3 regions of the Eubacterium sp. AF19-12LB genome follow, and region 3 is predicted to be linked to each of the others. Evidence: predicted binding sites of a transcription regulator. Region 3 holds the regulator's gene; each other region holds the start of a gene.

The links. Region 3 encodes Rex, which represses fermentation and respiration genes when NADH is low (regulators of the CRP and FNR family bind a similar motif). Its sites were predicted from a motif close to ATTGTTAANNNNTTAACAAT; they were not measured.
Region 1: gap (type I glyceraldehyde-3-phosphate dehydrogenase) is a predicted target of Rex. The motif match lies at 2,360-2,379, and genes of this name have one in related genera.
Region 2: DWX29_RS06580 (acetyl-CoA C-acetyltransferase) is a predicted target of Rex. The motif match lies at 6,303-6,322, and genes of this name have one in related genera.

The regions. Positions count from the first base shown of each region.
Region 1 is NZ_QUGP01000010.1:16,386-24,060, reverse strand. Features, by position in the region: gene DWX29_RS10230 (phosphoglycerate kinase) at 1-1,027, opposite strand, end outside; gene gap (type I glyceraldehyde-3-phosphate dehydrogenase) at 1,231-2,247, opposite strand; gene DWX29_RS10220 (histidinol-phosphatase HisJ family protein) at 2,710-3,477, shown strand; gene DWX29_RS10215 (GDSL-type esterase/lipase family protein) at 3,556-4,401, opposite strand; gene DWX29_RS10210 (MBOAT family O-acyltransferase) at 4,469-5,869, opposite strand; gene DWX29_RS10205 (hypothetical protein) at 5,902-6,636, opposite strand; gene DWX29_RS10200 (cysteine desulfurase family protein) at 7,055-7,675, opposite strand, start outside.
Region 2 is NZ_QUGP01000005.1:120,313-127,987, forward strand. Features, by position in the region: gene DWX29_RS06555 (electron transfer flavoprotein subunit alpha/FixB family protein) at 1-892, opposite strand, end outside; gene DWX29_RS06560 (electron transfer flavoprotein subunit beta/FixA family protein) at 912-1,697, opposite strand; gene DWX29_RS06565 (acyl-CoA dehydrogenase) at 1,715-2,872, opposite strand; gene DWX29_RS06570 (3-hydroxyacyl-CoA dehydrogenase NAD-binding domain-containing protein) at 2,965-3,804, opposite strand; gene DWX29_RS06575 (enoyl-CoA hydratase-related protein) at 3,863-4,654, opposite strand; gene DWX29_RS06580 (acetyl-CoA C-acetyltransferase) at 4,925-6,109, opposite strand; gene DWX29_RS06585 (transglutaminase-like domain-containing protein) at 6,419-7,675, opposite strand, start outside.
Region 3 is NZ_QUGP01000002.1:280,987-288,661, forward strand. Features, by position in the region: gene DWX29_RS03025 (NAD(P)H-hydrate dehydratase) at 1-1,247, opposite strand, end outside; gene DWX29_RS03030 (redox-sensing transcriptional repressor Rex) at 1,261-1,899, opposite strand; gene DWX29_RS03035 (ABC-F family ATP-binding cassette domain-containing protein) at 2,096-4,018, shown strand; gene arcC (carbamate kinase) at 4,135-5,067, shown strand; gene DWX29_RS03045 (DUF2339 domain-containing protein) at 5,215-7,416, shown strand; gene DWX29_RS03050 (ABC transporter ATP-binding protein) at 7,568-7,675, opposite strand, start outside.

The sequences.
Region 1 (7,675 bases), on a different contig from region 3:
CCATAGCTTTAGCAATTGCAATTGTACCATTAGCAAAGTTAGGCATTTCGAAACATCCCATTGGTCCGTTCCATACAACTGTCTTAGCTCCTTTAATAGCATTAGCAAATAATTCTGCTGTCTTTGGTCCGATATCTAAACCTTCCATATCAGCTGGGATTTCTCCACGTCCTACAACCTTGAAGTTGCAGTCATTTGAGAAGTTATCTCCAACTACTGTATCGACAGGGATTAATAACTTAACACCCTTTTCTTCAGCTTTCTTCATCATGTTTACAGCATATTCTTTGTAATCTTCTTCAAGAAGTGATTTACCTACTTCTTCACCAAGACCAGCCATGAATGTGTATGCCATACCACCACCGATGATTAATGTATCAACCTTTTCAAGAAGGTTTTCAATAACTGAAATCTTTGATGAAACTTTTGCTCCACCAAGGATAGCTACGAATGGTCTTTCCGGATTGTTAACTGCGTTTCCAAGGAAATCGATTTCCTTCTGCATTAAGTATCCTACAACTGCTGTGTCAACAAATTTTGTTACACCAACGTTTGAACAATGTGCTCTGTGAGCTGTTCCGAACGCATCATTTACAAATACATCACAAAGTGAAGCTAATTCTTTGCTGAATTCTTCTCCGTTCTTTGTTTCTTCTGCACGATAACGTGTGTTTTCAAGAAGAATAACATCTCCGTCTTTCATTGCTTCAACTGCAGCCTTAGCATTTGGTCCTACTACTTCAGGATCTGCTGCGAATTTAACTTCCTGTCCTAATAATTCTGAAAGTCTTACTGCAACTGGTGCTAATGATAATTCCGGCTTTGGTTCTCCCTTTGGCTTTCCAAGATGTGAGCAAAGGATTACCTTTCCACCATCAGCTATTAATTTCTTTATTGTTGGCAAAGCTGCTACTAAACGGTTTTCGTCTGTGATTTTTCCATCCTGTAATGGTACGTTGAAGTCACAACGAACTAACACTCTCTGTCCTTTTACATTGATATCATCTACTGATTTCTTATTAAGCATTATATGTGCTCCTTTCATTTAAGCGCGTCATGCGCGTAGTCTCATAAATCCCGGAATCAGTATAAACTTTATTCCAAGATTATATGCGCCCATGAAATGTACATCCATATAGATGTGACATTCATATTATCAGCGCAATATAAAAGGGTCCGGTCCAATTAAGACCGGACCCTTATGGATCTTATTTAAAGATTTCTTATTTATTATGCTAATTCTGAGAAGTATTTGATTGTTCTAACCATCTGGCTTGTGTATGAGTTTTCATTGTCATACCATGAAACAACCTGTACTTCATAAGTATCATCATCAACCTTTGATACCATTGTCTGTGTAGCATCAAATAATGAACCATATCTCATTCCAACGATATCGCTTGATACGATTTCGTCTTCATTGTATCCGTAAGATTCGTTTGAAGCTGCCTTCATAGCTGCATTGATACCTTCAACTGTGATATCTTTTCCTTTAACTACAGCTGTAAGAACTGTTGTAGAACCTGTTGGAACTGGAACTCTCTGTGCAGAACCGATTAATTTTCCGTTTAATTCTGGAATAACTAATCCGATAGCTTTAGCAGCACCTGTTGAGTTAGGTACGATATTAACTGCTGCAGCTCTTGATCTTCTTAAATCACCTTTTCTCTGTGGTCCGTCAAGAGTCATCTGGTCACCTGTGTAAGCATGAATTGTTAACATGATACCACTCTGGATTGGAGCGTACTTGTTAAGTGCATCAGCCATAGGTGCTAAGCAGTTTGTTGTACATGAAGCAGCTGAAATGATTGTATCATCTGCCTTTAATGTTTCGTGGTTTGTATTGTAAACGATTGTTGGAAGATCGTTTCCAGCTGGAGCTGAAATAACAACCTTACGAGCACCAGCATCGATATGAGCCTGTGCTTTAGCCTTAGATGTATAGAAACCTGTACATTCTAATACTACGTCTACTTTTAATTCGCCCCAAGGACACTTTGAAGCATCAGCTTCTGCGTAAATCTTGATTTCTTTTCCATCAACGATGATTGAATCATCTGTAGCTGAAACTGTTTCAGCCTTGTCATATTTACCCTGTGATGAATCATACTTTAATAAGTGAGCTAACATCTTAGGACTTGTTAAGTCATTGATAGCTACTACTTCATAACCTTCTGCTCCAAACATCTGTCTGAAAGCAAGACGTCCGATACGTCCAAAACCGTTAATTGCAACTTTAACTGACATTTAATTGTCCTCCTATTAAATAAGATATATTTTGTTAATTAATATTAACCTATTGATTATTCTACATAAATACTTTCCAAATATCAAGAAGTTTTTTGCATTTTTCTCATATTTTGTTAATTTTTTGACAAATAAAACGTTTTTACTTTTATCTTCTCATTAATATAGTAATTTTCAGCAAAATTTGTTATATTCTACTCATAATTTTTTTCTTTGCTAATTTGTAATTATTTCAGATTCAGGTATAAATATATATAACAAACGATAGGAAGTTTTTCGCAATTTTGCGAGCATAGTGTAAATAAAAAAGTAATGTTTGAGCCTTTAGGCGAGTTTTACTTTTTTATTTATTATAAACGGCGCAGCAAAATAAGAAAAACAACGTGTTTGGAATATATATTTATACCTGAATCTGAAACATTAACAAGTTGCAATACATATTACATAAGGAGAATATACGTTATGTTATCTGATTTTCATGTACATTCTAAATTTTCTGCTGATTCAGATGAGAATTTGGAAAATATAATAAACAAAGCCATAAGTTTAAATATGAAAGATATTTGCATCACTGACCACCAGGACTGGTTCTGGCCTGTTCCGGGTGAATCATTTGATATAGATACCGATTCATATTTTAATGAATTAAACATATTAAAAGATAAATACTCTTCAAAAATCAATCTTCATATTGGAGTTGAGCTTGGCATTACATGCGACAACTACAAAAAAAATGCTGATTTTTTACAATCATATCCATTTGAATATGTCATTGGCTCCTGTCATATTGTAGACAACATGGACCCATATTATTCTGAATTTTGGGAAAATCGTAATGAAGCTGATGCTTTCAGGACTTATTTTTCAACTTTACTTGATGCATTAAAATTGTTTAATTCATTCAATACATTAGGCCATTTAGACTACATAGTCAGATATGCGCCAAATAAAGATAAAAACTATAATTGTAGTGATTATTTCAACATTGTCGAACAGATATTTAAAGAAATAATTCATAAAAATATTGCTTTAGAAATTAATACCGGTGCACTTGCAAAAGGAATGGATTTTGTAAATCCCCACTTTGATATGCTTTCATTTTATAAAGATCTTGGTGGAAAACTTGTGGCTGTAGGCTCCGATGCCCATGTTGCTGATAATATAGGATATGGTTTTGACAAAGCCGCACAACTTATAGAACATTTTAATTTTAAAAATATTAATGAATAACTAAAAAAACTACAAAACTTCATTTAACAATCTGAAGTTTTGTAGTTTTTTCATTTTTATTATAAAGATTAATTTATCCTATTTTACTATTCCATGTTCAAGGAAAAACTGTTTCCATCTTGGCACACATGAAGGCATAAGATGAACTCCATCACTTGTGTATTTAGGGTCAAGAGCCCCTGTATCTTTTTTATCAAACACTTCGTTTTCATCAAGCCATATTATGTCGTATCCGTTTGTAAGTTCCTTAAGTTTCTTATTTCTTTTATCTATTTCCTTATTTTTTATATAAGTTTCTTCTTTGTCTTTCTTTTTTGTCACATGCATAATACTTTGAATAAATATTATTGCATCAGGCTGTTTTTCTCTAATAGTATTTATTACTTTACCATATTGCTCAGCAAATGTATCTGCTGTTCCTGTTCCAATTTCATTTATTCCAAGCATTATATAAATTTTTTCAAATTTATTTTTTTCAAGGGCTTTTTTTACAGTTATTTTTTTCTTTCCTGATTTAACGATTTTTTCATCTAAAATCTTCCATACGGACACACCCTGTTCTGCGTAAAATACTGTTTTATCCCAATTTGCATACAAAGATATTGTCTGTGTTCTTGAATCTCCTATAAATAAGGCTCCATCCAAATATGATTCATCTACAGTTACAAAATCACGATGCTGTTTTTCCTCTGTAACGGCTTCTGTCTGAGTTTCTCCCGATTCATCCGTAACTATCCGGATTTCTCCGGTATCACTTTGGATTACTTTTTTTCCTTTATTCTCTTTACTTTCCTGTTCCGCTATCTTTTTAGTTTCGTTGTATTTTATTATGTCTTTTGTTCCCAGAAATATTCCAAAAATCACAACAGATACAACCATCACAATCAAGAATCCATATTTATCAAATATAGCCTTTTTATCCATCTGTTTTCTCCTGTTAAAATATAAATATTAACTTAAACCTTAATCCGCTAAGAGGTTATTATCATTTTTAAAATCTAAAGTACAAAAACGGATTGCTTGCCGCTGTACTCATTCTATACACACATACCCAGAATATTATAATCAAAATTACTGACGCTACTTTTGTTCTTCTATATTTTTCAAATATCTTCATTGGAATACTTAAACTAAAGATAACTGCAAATACAAAGAATATTCCGTAATGTTTTATCGCATCAACATAATCTAATTTGTTTACAAATTCTGTGCTTACATGTGAAATCATTGGGAATAATTTTGCAAAATATAATTTTATGTCTCCCATTTTATCAAGTGCAAATATCATCCAGCTCATCGGAATTATAAATATTATATATAAATGTCCAAGTGCAGGATATTTATCTAATATATTTTTTAATCCAAGCTTTTCTATTGTCAATAATACAAAGAACAACAATCCCCAACATACGAAATTCCAGCTTGCTCCATGCCACAATCCCGTAAGTCCCCATACCACAAACATATTAAATATTGTTCTTGCAAATCCTTTTCTATTACCACCAAGCGGAATATAAACATAATCTCTAAACCAGCTTCCAAGAGTAATATGCCATCTTCTCCAAAATTCAGTAACGGATGTTGATATATATGGATTGTTAAAGTTTCTTGGAATTTTAAATCCCAACATTTTTCCAAGACCTATTGCCATAAGTGAATATCCATAAAAATCAAAGTAAATCTGGAATGTATATGCAAACATCGCAATCCATGCCATTGGAGTTGATATGCTTGCAATTCCGTAAGTCTTGATTGACTCCCAGCACATTCCCATTATATTTGCCAAAAGCATTTTTGATGCAAGACCCATAATAAAAATTCTTATTCCATCCTGCAATAAAAGTAATGATACTTTTCTTTTTCTTATCTGTTTAGCAATGTCCTTATATACAACAATCGGTCCTGCGATAAGTTGCGGAAACATACAAAGATAAACTCCTAAGTTAATATAGTTCTTTTCTGCTTTTGTTTTCTTTGTATAAACATCAATAACATAAGATGCTATCTGGAATGTGTAAAAACTAATTCCAAGTGGTAATGTAAGACTTGTTTCTATTCCCGTAAAAAAAGTAAAATATTTAAACACAAATAAAAACAGGAAGTTATATACTAAAGCTACGATTAATGTTATTTTGTCATAATTATTTTTTTCTTCTCCATTATGTTCAAGTATCTGATTATCATATTGAAATTTTCTGATAAAAATAGCTGCAAAATAATTTACTGTCAGCGATAATAAAATTAATGGAACATATTTCATTTCACCGACTGCATAAAATATTAAGCTTGCGATAAATAAACATATATTTTTAAACTTCATTGGTACTAAAAAATATATCAATATCACTATCGGTAAAAAATAAAATATAAACTGATTACTGCAAAATAACATCTCTTCCTCCGCCTGTGTCATACACAATTATTTTATAACTGTGACTTTATATAATTATAAATATTTTCGTAAGTTTCTTCTGTATAATGAAGTCCATCCTGAGTTTCAAATCCGATGGCATTCAAATAACTGTTTGTGTCTATTACAATGACATTTTCATCTAATCTGTCTATGATTTCCTGATTAAAATAATCTATGTCATCATTCTTAATGTGATAACCACTATATGTCTCCTGTTCTTCATCTACAGGATTTACAAGCATATAATAAATCTGACAATCAAATGTCTGTGACATTTCATTTATTTTATCTACGTATTTGTCGATGTTTACTAAGTCATTAACTCCTAATCCTATAATTAATGCTGTATTATCATCAATCTCATACTTTATATTATTCATCTGGTTTATCAAATAGTCGTATCCTTCACCAACTTCACAAATAAACACATCTTCATCTGTCGCATTTGCTTTTTCCATTCCCTTATATCTGGAATCTCCTACAAACAAATATTTTCCATATTCTCTTTTTGTTCTTGTAGTTTCATTTTCACTATCATGTCTGTTTGCTTTTCTATACTTACTTTTGTAAGTTTGTGCCTCAGGTACATTTTCATGTATATTATCTGCTAATGATTTAATCATTTTAGATTCAAGCCCAAATCCTGCTCCTTCTACACAAATAATAATAGCTGCTATGATAGCAATCATTATCGTGCCTAAAACTATACTTGTCCTATTGTTTTTCTTATTATTCATCATTTTCATATTATCTTTCCTCTTACTAACCAGCATTATTGTAATCTGCCTTTTCTTTAAGTAATGTTATTTAAGGCCAATAATTTTCGTAATAGCCATAGCCATTCTATCATATAAACAACAAAAAACAACAGATTTTGACAAAGTTAATCTTTATTTAATAAATTTCGGACTTATGTAATATTTAGGTAACAAAGTTATTACATTTTTCTCTGTTTCATTATATTTATTTGATATTTTATGATATAGTTTTACTGTTTTATTTCATAGTTTTACTGTTTTATTTCATAATTTTACTGTTTTATTTCATAATTTTACTGTTGAAATTCAAAGATTATTGAATACATATAAAAACATCCCCACAAACTTATTTTATAACAATGATGTTTATGCGGATGCTTTTACTTTTATATAATTCATTAGTTTTCTACTGTTCTCTTTGCAGTTTTATTAACTTTTTCATTATTTCTACTGTCCTGTCAATTTCATCTCTTGTATTTTCATGTGATATAGTTATTCTTACTGTTCCATAAGCATACTCTTTCTGAACATTTATAGCCATAATAACCTGCGACGGTTTTCCTCCTGCCGCCGCACAGGCCGAGCCTGCTGAAATACAAATGCCTTCATTTCCCATATCTTCAACCAATTTAGCAGCGTTTATATTTTTAAAACTAAAATTTGCGTTTCCGGGAAGCCTTTTAAATTTATGTCCGTTAAGTTTTACATCATCAATTTCATTCATAACACGATTTATGAGATAATTACGCAAATACTGTTCTTTTTGCATTCTATAACTCATGTTCTTAATCGACTGAATTGCTGCCTGCTCCATTCCAGCAATTCCTGCTACATTTTCAGTTCCTGAACGCTTTCCATTTTCCTGTCCCCCACCCCATATAAGTGGTTCAAAATCATCTATATTTCTTACATAGAGAAACCCAACACCTTTAGGTCCGTTAAATTTGTGTGCACTTACGCTCATCAAGTCAATATTCATCCTTGCAACATTTATCGGAACATGCCCAAATGCCTGTACGGCATCTGT
Region 2 (7,675 bases), on a different contig from region 3:
GGATTGCTCCAGAAATACCAATTGCGAAGTAAACCTGTGGACGAACTGTCTTACCTGTCTGTCCAACCTGTCTGTCAACTGGTAACCAACCGTTATCTGTAACTGCTCTAGAACATGCAACTGTTCCGTCAAGAGCTTCTGCTAAATCTTCAAGAATCTTGAAGTTTTCTTTGCTTCCAACTCCACGTCCACCAGATACTAAAATCTTAGCGTCCATGATGTTAACTGTTTCAGCAACTTCTTTAACTACATCCATGATTTCAACATATTTGTTGTTAGGTGTAAATCCTGGATTGAATTCAATAACTTCTGCCTTAGCACCTGGCTTTGGTTCAGCCTTCTGCATAACACCTGCACGTACTGTAGCCATCTGAGGACGGTTATCAGGACAAGCGATTGTAGCAATTGTGTTTCCACCAAATGCCGGACGAGTCATTAATAACTGATTGTGTTTCTGTTCCTTACCTGGAATAGCAACTAATGGGAAGTCACCAATTTCAAGTAATGTACAGTCAGCTGTTAAACCTGTTGCAACTCTAGCTGAAACTGTAGGACCTAAATCTCTACCAATTGCTGTTGCACCAACTAACATAATTTCAGGTTTATATTTGTTGATAACTTCTGCTAAAGCATGTGCATATGGTTCTGTTCTATATGTTTCAAGTTCAGGATCATCTACTACGATAACCTTGTCAGCGCCATATTCAGCTAACTGATCTACAAGATTTCCAACGTTTGATCCAAGAAGTACTGCTGTAACTTCTGTATTTAATGGTTTTGCGAGTCTTCCTGCTTCTCCGAGGAGTTCGAACGCGATTGAGCTTAATTCGTTATCTACCTGCTGAGCGAAGACATATACGCCTTTATAATCTTCTAAATTTATATTCTGCATGATTAAATCTCCTCTCTAATTAAATAACGTGCTTTGTTAAAAGCTTATCCATGATGTAATCAACTGCTTCAGCCGGGCTATCTGGAGTAACTTTTTCTCCAGCGCCTTTACGAACTTTATCAGATGCTTTAGCAATCTTTGTAGGTGAACCCTTTAATCCAAGGTCTCCATCTTCTACATCAACAAGATTTGCTCTTCCCCATGTTGTAATTTCTGCATCATAAGCATCAAAAATTCCACCTGGAGTCATATAACGAGGATCATTTAATTCTGAAAGTGCTGTAATTAATACAGGCATCTGAGCTTTAATTACGTGATGTCTGTCTTCATACTGACGTTCTACAATTACGCTATCTCCATCAACCTTAATATCCTGTGCATATGAGATAACAGGAATGTTAAGATGTTCAGCAATCTGTGGTCCAACCTGAGCTGTATCACCATCGATAGCCTGACGTCCTGTAATAATAATATCATAATCAAGGTTTCTGATAGCACCTGCGATTGTTGTTGATGTAGCCCATGTGTCAGCTCCACCTAAAACTCTATCAGTTACTAAGATTCCCTTATCAGCTCCCATAGCCATAGCTTCACGAAGAACTTCTTCAGCCTTTGGAAGACCCATAGTAACTACTGTTACTTCTGCGCCATACTGATCTTTTAATCTAAGTGCTGCTTCAAGACCTGCTTTATCATCAGGGTTCATAATTGTAAGCATTGCACCTCTATCTAATGTACCATCTGGATTGAATTTAACTCCACCCTTTGTATCAGGTACCTGTTTTACACAAACGACAATTTTCACGATAAGTACCTCCTAAATTATTTTAATAAGTTTGCAGAAATTACCATACGCTGAACTTCTGAAGTTCCTTCGTAGATTTCTGTGATCTTAGCATCACGCATCATACGCTCAACGTCATATTCTCTGATATAACCATAACCACCGTGTAACTGAACAGCCTTTGTTGTAACTTCCATTGCAACTTCTGCTGCGTATAATTTAGCCTGAGCTGCTTCTACAGAATATGTCTTCTGTGTTTCTTTAGCCTTAGCTGCCTTGTATACAAGCATCTTAGCAGCTTCTACCTTAGTAGCCATGTCTGCTAACTGGAACTGTGTATTCTGGAACTGTCCGATTGTTCTACCGAACTGTTTTCTTTCTTTTACGTATGCAATAGTTGTTTCTAAAGCACCTTCTGCAAGACCAAGAGCCTGAGCTGCGATACCAATACGTCCACCATCAAGTGTATGCATAGCGATACCGAAACCTTTACCCTGCTTACCAAGTAAGTTTTCTGCTGGAATACGGCAATCTTCAAAGATTAATTCGTATGTTGCTGAACCACGGATACCCATCTTCTTTTCTTTTGTACCAAATGAAAATCCAGGTGTTCCTTTTTCAACGATGAATGCTGAAATTTCTTTCATCATTCTACCACGTTTTTCAACTTTACCTGTAACTGCAATGATGATATAAATATCTGCATATTTACCATTTGTAATAAAACATTTTGAACCATTTAATACCCATTCATTTGTTTCTTTATCGAAAACAGCCTTTGTCTGCTGTCCCTGTGCGTCTGTACCAGCACCTGGTTCTGTTAAACCGAAAGCACCTAATTTTTCACCTTTTGCAAGTGGAACTACGTATTTCTGCTTCTGTTCTTCAGTACCAAATGTCATAATAGGATCGATACAAAGTGATGTATGTGCTGAAACGATAACACCTGTTGTACCACAAACCTTTGATAATTCTTCAACGCACATAGCGTATGTTAAAGGATCACATCCCTGTCCACCATATTCCTTAGGAACTGGGATACCAAGGAAACCATTTTTTGCCATTTTTTCAACTGTCTCTACAGGGAACTGTTCATTTTCATCTGTTTCCTGTGCAAGAGGTTTTACTTCATTTTCGGCAAATTCTTTGAAAAGGCTCTGAGCCATTTCATGTTTCTTACTTAATGTAAAATCCATTATTAAATTCCTCCATGTAAATTAAATAAATATATAAGGGGATACCACTAATCATCGACTAGTGGCACTCCCTAACTCTCATGTATATTGTATTATTTGCTGTAATCGTAGAAACCAACGCCAGTCTTTCTTCCAAGCTTTCCTGCACGTACCATCTTTCTAAGAAGTGTATGTGGACGATACTTTGGATCACCTGTTTCAGCCTGAAGTACTTCCATAATAGCAAGTACAATATCAAGACCTACTAAATCACCTAATGCTAAAGGTCCCATTGGATGAGAAGCACCAAGCTTCATGGCTGTATCGATATCTTCTACTGAAGCGATTCCGTCAGCATAGATTCCGATTGCTTCGTTAATCATTGGGATTAAGATTCTGTTAACAACAAATCCTGGAGCTTCAGCAACTTCTACTGGAGTCTTTCCGATTTCTGTAGCGATTGTCTTAATCTGTTCAACTAATTCCTTAGGTGTGTTTCCACCAGCAATAACTTCAACTAACTTCATTCTGTCAGCTGGGTTGAAGAAATGCATACCAATCATAGGTCTGTCAAGTCCAGCACCGATTTCTGTGATTGATAATGATGATGTATTTGTAGCAAAAATACATTCAGGTTTTACGATGCTCTGTAATTCCTTAAATGTTTCTTTCTTAATTGACATTACTTCTGGAGCAACTTCGATTACTAAATCGCAGTCTGTACAGATGTCTTTTAATCCTGTCTGGATTTTTCCTAAAATTTCAGCACCTTTTTCTGCTGTGATTTTTTCTTTACCAACAAGGAAGTTGATGTTCTTTTCAATTCTTGCCTTTCCTCCATCAGCAAATTCCTGCTTGATGTCACAAAGACGTACTTCATATCCGTCTGTCATTGCAAATGCCTGTGCAATTCCTGCACCCATTGTTCCTGCACCAATAACTCCTACTATCATTGTTTTTCCTCCTAAATGAAAATATAAATATTATCTGAATATAAATTCAGCATTCCGCTTATTTATTTGCAAATGGTACTACCTTTAATTTCTTTTCTTTATCTTTTTCAAGGAAGTTACCCATTCCTGCCTTCTGGTCTTCTGTTTCGAAGCAGCTACCGAATAATTTTTCTTCGATTACGATTGCATCGTCCATACCTACTTCAAGTCCTTCGTTAATTGCCTTCTTGCAAGCTCTGACAGCAATTGGAGCGTTCATAGCGATTCCATTAGCCATCTTCTTAGCTGCATCCATTAATTCTTCTACAGGATATACTGCATTAACAAGACCAATTCTTAAAGCTTCAGCAGCCTTAATGTTTCTTGCTGTATAAATCATCTGTTTAGCCATTCCCGGTCCAACAATTCTTGCAAGTCTCTGTGTTCCACCAAATCCAGGTGTAATTCCAAGACCTACTTCAGGCTGTCCAAAAATTGCATTTTCAGAACAGATTCTAATATCACAGCTCATAGAAATTTCGCATCCACCACCTAATGCAAATCCATTAACAGCAGCGATTACAGGGATTTCTAATGTTTCAATCTTTCTAAATACATCATTTCCCTTTTTACCAAAAGCTTCACCTTCTGCTTTTGTAAGTGTTGACATTTCTCCTATATCTGCACCTGCAACGAATGATTTTTCGCCTGCACCTGTGATAATTAATGCTCTTGTTGTATTAATATCAATTGCATCAATTGTTTCTTCTAATTCAGTAAGTACCTGGCTATTTAAAGCATTAAGTGCCTTTGGACGGTTGATTGTAAGAACACCTACAAATCCTTCCTGTTCATATGTGATAAATTCCATATTTATTCTCCTTAATATAAAAGTCAAAGCAAATAGCATTCTACGCTTTGGGCTATAAAAGTAAAATATTTGTTATATTGAGCCATCTCAAAAAAACAATTTACACTTCAAACAGGTAAGCCCCATCACCGTTATTTCAATATGTGAAAGAGCTCACCTGATTGCTTAAGACGAAATGCATATGTAAAAATTATTAACTTATTCTCTAACAGATTAAAAAGTTATTAACTTCAATTAACAATCCATCATCTGCATTTCATTTATTTTTTATTAGTCACGTTCAACGATTGTAGTACATCCCATACCACCACCGATACATAATGTAGCAAGACCCTTCTTAGCGTCTCTCTTCTGCATCTCGTGAAGTAATGTAACAAGGATACGGCAACCTGAAGCTCCAACAGGATGTCCAAGTGCGATTGCACCACCGTTTACGTTTACTTTGCTCATGTCGAATTTTAAGTCTCTTGCAACTGCTACAGACTGTGCTGCGAAAGCTTCGTTAGCTTCGATTAAGTCCATATCATCGATTGTCATATTAACTTTTGCTAATGCTTTCTTTGTAGAAGCAACAGGTCCAACACCCATGATTGATGGATCAACACCACCAAGTGCTCCTGTTACGAATGTAGCCATTGGTGTAACACCTAATTCTTTAGCTTTTTCTTCGCTCATAACTACAACTGCTGCTGCACCATCATTAATTCCTGATGCATTACCTGCTGTAACTACTCCATCAGGCTTACCTGAGCAGCATCTTAACTTGCTAAGAGTTTCAACTGTTGTTCCAGCTCTTGGTCCTTCATCTGTATCAACGATGATTGTCTGTTTTCTTGTTTTAACTTCAACAGGAACGATTTCATCTTTGAATTTTCCTTCAGCCATAGCCTTTTCACATTTCTGCTGTGAGTTAGCTGAGAATTCATCTAATTCTTCTCTTGTAAGTCCCCACTGATCAGCTACGTTTTCAGCTGTAATCATCATATGGTAATTGTTAAATGCATCTGTTAAAGCATCATTAACCATTGTATCAACAACTGTTCCGTTGTTCATTCTGTAACCAAATCTAGCCTGTGGTAAAGCATATGGTGCCATTGACATGTTTTCCATACCACCTGCAACTACGATATCAGCATCTCCTGCCTGAATCATCTGTGCTGCCATATTTACACAGTTAAGACCTGAACCACAAACAACGTTAACTGTTACAGCTGGTGTTTCAATTGGAAGTCCTGCCTTAAGTGCTGCCTGACGTGCAACGTTCTGTCCAAGACCTGCCTGGATAACACATCCCATATATACGTGATCAACCTGATCAGCTGGAACGCCTGCTCTGTTAAGAGCTTCCTTAATAACGATAGAACCTAAAACAGGTGCTGGAGTTGTGCTTAAAGCTCCACCCATTTTACCAATAGCTGTACGGCATGCGCCTGCAATAACTACTTTCTTTGACATGATAAATATCCTCCATATAAAATAATTTAATTACGCGTCGCTTTTGTAATATATATTCTAAGTAATCCCTTACGACACACTCTTGTTCAATGATAACATAGGCCAATATATCTTGCAATAAACCGCATTTAAAATATATGTAAAATTTGTGTGAATACCATTAATTCACGCAGTTATCCCTATGTCCACTGAGATTGTTATAATTTTAACAAATTATATTTTCTTTGTCTAGTGAAATATAAAAAATTAGGTGAAAAATATCGAATTTTTAAATAATTAAAGGAAAAACATTTCTATAGTTTATAAAATTTACATTCCTTTAATTCTAAGCCAAATTAGTTTACCATATCTATTATCTTTTTTCATTTTCTTAATTAATTTATTTCTAAAATTAATATAAATAAAATATACTTTTTTCTCATCTTCACTTTCTATCTTTTTATCAGAAAATTTTTCTTCCAAAGCCTTTTTGTATAACCAGTTCCACTCTTCTTTATTCACAATATCCAACTCATTCATTATATATTCAAATTCATCATATTCAATTGTCTGTTTATTCAAATTATTCTTCTTGTTTATATTTGATTCTTCTCTGTTTCCTTTATTTAAACTTCTAGCCTTCACATTTATTGGATTTGCACCACTTAATGTTTTTCTTTTTAAATTATTTTTGCCTGCGCACATTCTTCTTCCAACGCAATAAAGATAAGTATACGCTTCAACAGCAGACATATTTCTGCATTTTCGTAATTTTTTCTTCTTTAATGCATTAAATTCGACAAATAAAATCACGACTGCAATTATAACTAGCAACATAATGCCAACCATCACTTTTCTATTTTCGTTTATGTTTGTATTATCACTATTTTTAGTGTCACTCTCATTTGAATTTTCTAAATCAGTATTTTTATTTTCATTGCTTTGTGTCTCATTAGCCTGTGTCTGTGAAGTTGTTGCTTCTACAATTTTATTAGTTAAATTTTCAGTCTCTTTTTCTTCCGGGCTATTAACAGATTCAGCTTCAGTTAAGGATGTGTCAGCTATTGTATGATCTTTAACAACCCACCCGATATATGAATTCAACACTTCTGTCCATGCATGCGCCATCTTATCTGTCACAACTGCCGTATAATGTCCATTTTTATCTCTTTCAAATGCACTCGATGGGATTGCGAATCCTTCCACATATCTTGCTGGAATTCCACACATTCTATACATTAATGTTGCAGTTGTAGCAAAATGAACACAAAATCCTTTTCTGCTCTCTGTCAAAAAATACTCTGATACATCCTGCCCTGACGGAGTCTTTCCCGGCATTAAAGTATATTTAAATCCATTTGAAAATAATTTATCAATATTACTTGATACATCATCTATATTGTCAGAATATATCTTACTTTTATATTCTCTTATTTTACTCAATTTGTCCGGAATCTGCTCATCTACAATTTTCGCCACTTTGTTTTCATAAATTTTCCAGTCTTCAAAATCACTACCATAATCCATCTCATCTAATGCCATAGCATCTTCCATTGGAAAATAATTATATTTCTGATATGTTTTTGA
Region 3 (7,675 bases):
ACGCTTCTTGCATCTTTTAGAATTCCATTTGCATTGTACATATAATTAATATTGAAAGCACTTTTTACAAGATTGTCCTTTATTTCATCTATCGTTTTATTTTCAAATCTGGCCATTTCGCCTAAATGCGGTGTCAATATTACATTCTTATGAAGCATTTTTTTTAGTTTAACATTTTGTGAAATAACATTAATTCCATCTGCATCTATTACCGTGTTCTTTCTGCTTTCAAGAACTGCTTCAACCATATTTTTTTGTATTCCACCCGTTCCAATTCCCGGACCAATTGCAATAACATTTGCCCATTCTATACAGGCATCTAAAGCCTTTTTGTCAAAATCATCTGTATCATATACATTTACCATTGCTTCAGGTAATAGTTTTTGTATTACTTCACGATTTTCCTTTGCAGTAAATATCCTTACCAGTCCGGCTCCTGTCCTAAACGCTGCCTTTGCACATAAAAACGCTGCCCCTGTTATATCTTTATTACCTGCTATAACAAGAAGTTTTCCATATGTACCTTTATTAGAATAATTCGGTCGTTTCGGAATTAGTTTTAAATCATCGCTTGTGTGGTATTTATAAACTGTTTCACACTTCTTATAGGAAACATCCGGAAAACCTATATTATCAAATGATAGTTTTCCACAATAATCTGCTCCCGGATAAAGAACTGCTCCAAGTTTAAGTTCTCCAAAGCATACAGTATAATCAGCTTTAACAGCCACACCCATCACTTTTCCTGTATCTGCGTTCAGGCCTGATGGAATGTCTACAGCATAAACTTTTGCCTTGCTTTGATTTATTGCTTCAATTAACTTTTTGTAATCGCCTTCTACATTTCTTGATAATCCGACTCCAAATATTGAATCAACAATTACATGTTTCTTATCCATTTCATCTCTTGTCAGTCTTGAAGCATCTTTGATTTCAATTCCAACTTTCTGTGCTATCTCAATCTGTGTTTTGAATTCCTGTGTTGCCTTATCTATGTTTCCCATAATATAAATGCAGGTGTTATATCCATCTATGTATAACATCCTGCAAACTGCAACGCCGTCGGCACCATTATTACCAGTTCCGGCAATAGCAATTACCTCACTGTTTTTATCTGTTGTTTCTTCAATTAAATCAGCAACACTCTTTGCTGCTCTTTCCATTAATACTAAACTTGGGATTCCAACTTCATTAATTGTATATTCATCAACCTTTTTCATATCCGTACCAGAAATTATTCTTTCCATAGTACTTCACCTCTTATTTATTTTTATTTGCTTTTTCTGATATTCTATATGTAAGTTTCATTAAGCTTTCTGATAAATGAACATTCTCAACTATTATGTCATCGCTAAATCCTAAATCAGTGTGAGCAAAATTCCAAAATGCCTTCACTCCACATTCGACTAATTTTCCAGCAATATCTGTTGCCGGTCCTTTAGGAAGTGCCAATGCCACAATCTCAATATTTTCATTTTTCACATAATCTATTATAGTAGAAATGTCTCTGATTTCAGTCCCATTTACTGTTTTTTTACCAATTAAATCTTTATTTTTGTCAAATAAAGCCGTAATTTCAAATCCTCTGTTTCTGAAATTTCCATAGTTTGCAATTGCCTGTCCAAGATTTCCTGCACCTACAATTATCATCTTATGCGTCACATCAAGTCCTAATAATTTTCCGATTTCATCATACAGATATTTAACATTATATCCGTACCCCTGTTGTCCAAACCCACCAAAATTATTCAAATCCTGTCGTATCTGAGAGGCCGTAACATTCATCATGTCACTTAATTCTTTAGACGAAACTCTTTCGACATCCTGCTGTATTAATTCATCTAAATATCTATAGTATCTTGGCAATCTTGTGATTACCGCCTTGGATATTTTTCTCATTTCCGTTCTCCTTCGTTATTTAACCACTTCAATTATATGTTTTAGGGCAAACATTGTCAAATATTTATCATTCTTTTTGACACTGTTCTTTTACAGTATTTCATTGATTGTTTTAGCTTTTCGTTTTATAATCTTACGTGGTATCAGCCTATTTTTGCTGATTATATAAAAACACTACAAACACAGGAGGATTCCTATGATTTTATCATGCAATCATATAAGCAAGGCTTATGGTGAAGAAGTTATTCTTGACGATTGCAGTTTTTTTGTAAATGACCATGAAAAAGCTGCCATTGTAGGCAATAATGGAGCCGGAAAGTCTACTATATTAAAAATAATAATGAATGAACTTTCATCCGATTCAGGGGATGTAATTATCGGAAAGGATAAGTCTGTTGGTTATCTTGCCCAATATCAGAATTTAGATACAGACAATTCTATATATGAAGAAGTACGTTCCGTAAAACAAAATATTATAGATATGGAAAATAAATTAAGGGAATATGAATCCTTAATGGCAAATGGATGCGACAGCTATGATGATATAGTTAACAGTTACACAAATCTACATCATCAGTTTGAATTGTTAAACGGATACGCATACAAAAGTGAAGTTGATGGTACCCTTCGTGGACTTGGTTTTGAAGACAGTGATTTTAATAAAAAAATTTCAACTTTATCCGGAGGTCAAAAAACCCGTGTTGCACTATGTAAACTTTTAATTCAAAAACCGGATATTATTTTATTGGATGAACCTACAAACCATCTTGATTTAAATTCTATCAAATGGCTGGAAACTTATTTGTCTAACTATAACGGAGCTGTTGTAATCGTTGCCCACGACCGTTATTTCTTAGATAAGATTGTAACTAAGATTGTTGAAATAGAAAATACACACTGCCATGTTTACGATGGCAACTATTCAGCTTACGCTGTTAAAAAGAAAGAACTTAGAGAAGCAGCAATTAAACTCTATATCAAACAACAGGCTGAAATAAAGCATCAGGAAGAAGTCATTGCCAAGCTTCGCTCATATAAACAGGAAAAGTTTTATAAGCGTGCTGAAAGTCGTGAAAAAGCTTTAAGTAAAATGGAAGTAATCGATAATCCTGATACATATGAAAATGCCATGACTCTTAGACTTGAACCAAACTGTACGAGTGGCAATGATGTTTTAAGTGTTTCAAATTTAGCAAAGTCATTTGATAACAAATCATTATTTTCCAATATTTCTTTTGAAATTAAGAGAGGTGAACGTGTTGCTCTTATCGGTGATAACGGAACCGGAAAAACTACAATTTTAAAAATTATAAACGGACTAATTGCTGCAGATAGCGGCTCTTTTACTCTCGGAACAAACGTTAATATCGGATATTATGATCAGGAACATCATACATTAAATGATTCAAATACTTTGTTTGATGAAGTGAGCGATTCTTATCCTAATCTTACAAACACAAAAATCCGAAATGTGTTAGCCGCTTTTATGTTTACAGGTGATGATGTATTTAAACGCGTAGGAGATTTAAGTGGTGGAGAAAAAGGTCGTCTTTCTTTAGCAAAATTAATGCTTTCAGAAGCTAATTTCATTATATTAGATGAACCTACTAACCATCTTGATATGGTTTCAAAAGAAATTCTTGAAAACGCATTAAACAATTATACCGGCACAATTTTTTATGTATCTCATGACAGATATTTTATTAATCAAACTGCCACACGTATCATTGAATTAACAAATAAAGCAATTGTAAATTATATTGGAAATTATGACTATTACGAAGAAAAGAAGGACGAACTTACAGCAATATATGCTCCAAAAGAAGAGCAAACTTCTTCTAATACTCCTTCTGCTTCTACTAATAAGCAAAATTATTTAGAAAGGAAAGCCGAACAGGCAAGGATTAGAAAATTGAAAAATGATATTTTAAAAGTTGAAGAAAAGATAAAAACTAATGAAGAGCGTTTAAATGAATTAGATGAACTTTTAGCTGACCCTGAAATTGCTAAAAACTCAGCTAAATTAAACGAAATCAGTAAAGAACAGGATAAAATTAGCGAAACTCTCGACAAGCTAATGGCTCAATGGGAAGAATTATCCGATTTACTTGACGAATAAACGGTTTATTTATTGTATTTTTCCTTATTATAAGTTAAAATATTTATAAGATTTTGGTCTCAACGGACCTCAAATTACATCAGGTTTTATCCTGATATCAGTAAAGGAGACTACTTATGGCTAACAAAAAAATTGTAGTTGCTTTAGGAAGAAATGCTTTTAGTGAATCATTTCCTAAACAACAGGAACGTGTAAAACTTGCTGCAAAAGCTATTGCAGATTTGGTAGAAGAAAAATATGATGTTGTTATTACTCACAGTAATGGTCCTCAGGTCGGAATGATTCAGACTGCAATGACTGAATTTTCAAGACTTGACCCTGACAGAACTGTTGCACCTATGTCAATCTGTAGTGCAATGAGTCAGGGATATATTGGATTCGATTTACAGAATGCAATTCGTTCAGAGTTACTTTCAAGAGGATTATATAAACCTGTAAGTACTATTATTACTCAGGTAAGAGTTGATCCTTTTGACAGAGCATTTAACGCTCCTTCTAAAGTTATCGGACGTCTTATGACTAAGGAAGAAGCTGAAAATGAGAAGAAAAAAGGTAACTACGTTGAATACGAAGAAGGCGATGAAGGCTACAGAAGAATCATTGCAAGTCCTAAGCCAATTGATATTTATGAAATTGATGCAATCAAGGCTTTAGTTGATGCTCATCAGTTAGTTATCGCAGCAGGTGGCGGTGGAATTCCTGTTCTTGAACAGCGTACAGGATTAAAAGGTGCCAGTGCTGTTATTGAAAAAGATTATACAGCAGCTAAACTTGCAGACATGTTAGATGCTGATGCTCTTATGATTCTTACATCAAGTGATAATCTTACAATTGATGTAGACGGAGAAGTTAAAGAACTCGGTACTTTAACTACAAAAGAAGCTGAAGATTTAATTGATAAAGGATACTTTGATCCTATCACTTCTCTTCCTAAGATTGATGCATCTCTCAATTTCGTATTAGCAAAGAAGGGAAGAAAGGCTATCATTTCTAACCTTGCTAAAGCTAAAGATGCAATCAGAGGAAAAATTGGTACTGTAATTGAATAACAGTCAATTTAATTAACAAATGTTTACAATATGCTCTCTACAAAATATACAATGCGTATTTTAGTAGCGGGCATATTATTTATTCAAAAATAATGTATACATACAGAAATTATTTTTTTATTATTTCTGTATATAAAAGGGGTATTTATGCACGATATTTTACAATATGAAGAAAAGCTAATTAAAACCAGATTAGAACTAAATGATTTAATTGAAAAGTATTCTAACAATAAAGAAAACATAGACAAAGCTATAATCGAAAATAAAATTGAATACTTAACAAAAGAATTAGACTATCTTAACAACCAGTTAAATCTTTTAAAATTATCTGTTGAGAATGAAACCGAACATAATAATACATATTCTGCGGACAAACCTCCGGTTAATCCACAACCTTATTATTCTGCCGGGCACAGTTCTGCACCACAGCCTTATTATTCTAAGGGTCAGGTTCATCCTTATTCACCTGTCACTTCTACTACAGGCACTAGCATTGACAATGGTGTTAGAAAAAATTCAACTAAAAATTTCAATAATTTTGAATTACTCATGGGCAAATCTTTAATGGGAATTTTTGCCTCTGTATTAATTTTTATCAGTTTAATTTTATTTGCCACTTTAGTATTGCCAATGTTATCTGATACTGCAAAAATTTTAATTTTATATATTTTCAGTTTTGCACTTATGATAGCCGGAATTTTTCTTCTAAAAAAAGATTCACATAACAAGCTTTATATTTCAATTAGTGGATGTGGCACAGGGGCAATATTCATTTCATTGTTGCTGAGTAACATGTATTTTAAAATTATTAACGAAATAACATTATATTTATTTATATTTGTATGGGCATTATTTGTTTGTGTATTATCTAAAACAAAATCATATATTTTTGCAATTATTGGTCAGGCAGGTATTACAATTTCCATTTTATTTGGCACTTATTTTTGTCACGCTTCAGGCGATTGGAACAAATTGCTTTTTCTCTCTGCATTTTTTGTAGTAACAGAATCAATATTTTATTACACTAATATTCAAGATGAATATCACAAAAATTCAATTTGCAATATATTCAATATAATATGCTTATTCACTTTTAATGCTACAATGCCTGACTATAAACTTTATGCAGGAAATAGCACAGTGATTATTTTGTCTTACTGCATCCTACTACTTTTTATATCCTCTATTATTATTACCGGGTTTGTTAAAATGAAAGTAGATAACAATTTTTCTGCTGTATTCAGTATTACAAATATGTTTTATTATATTGCTTTAACGACCTTATATTGTTTTAGTTTCAATGAATTCTTTAATATAGCCGTAGCGCTCTTAATTCTTATTGGAATTGAATTAAAATTTAAAGATGAAAACAAATTTAATATTATACTTCTTCAAACTGCCATGATGCTTGTTCCGATAATTAGTATGGTACAAATTGCTTTTGATAACAGCGGGAATTTTATTTATAATTATTTTTATTTATCAATATTTATTATCCCATTTGCTGTATACGGTTATTTTTACAAGCAATATATATATAAGATATTCAGTATTGTGTATTTTATATTTTTCGTACTAAACAGTTCTACTAATAATGTTTCAAGATTACTCATTAGTATTTCACTTTTATGTCTATTTTCATTCTTAATGAAATATACAAAAGATTATAGTAATAAAATAAAAATATTATTATACTGTATGTTCATCTTTATTACGATAAATGATTTTAGCAATATAATTGCTCCTTTATTTTCTACACATATAGCTAAGGATTTTACAAGCTTTATTATTATATGTTTAGTTAATATTGTGGCAAAGTTCACGCCATTCTCTAAAAACTGGATATCAGGAAAGAATGAAAAAAGTACAAATATTACAACTGATATTGTAAATTTATTTTTAATGATTTGTGAATTACGTTTTATTATCAAACTAAATAGTCCTGCATTACATATCATTGCCATACTAGTGACTCTAGTACTATTTTTGATAAATTCACAGAATTATTTAAAGAAAGAAAAAATTACTTTTGGTATATATGTTGGAATTAAATTCACTATTCTAATGGTTATAATTTTAAATTCATTCAATTCACCAAATTACTTAATTAGCATTTTTGCCTTTTTGTTTGCAATATTATGTATTGTGTTAGGATTTTGTTTTTCTTTCAAATCGCTTCGTATTTACGGGCTTGTACTTTCTTTAGTAAGCATTGCAAAACTAATTTTATTAGATATTACATATGATAACACTATCGGACATGCTTTAAGCTTTTTTGTCTGTGGAATATTATGTTTTGTAATTAGTACAATTTATAATATAGTAGACAAAAAAATAAATAAGCAATAGGTCCTTTAAATAAAAATCAGGATGGTTTAAACCCACCCTGATTTTTTGTTTATGGACTTTAGTCTGTCCGAAAACAATCACGCAGCATATTATTGTTTTCGGACTATAAACCACCTGCTATACGGATGGCGGCATTTGTATTTATTTTCTACTAATTATTTACATTATATAAATCATAATATATTCCATGTTTATTTATAAGCTCATCATGTGTTCCCTGCTCTTCTATTCCATTTTCAGAAAGAACAAGAATCTTTTC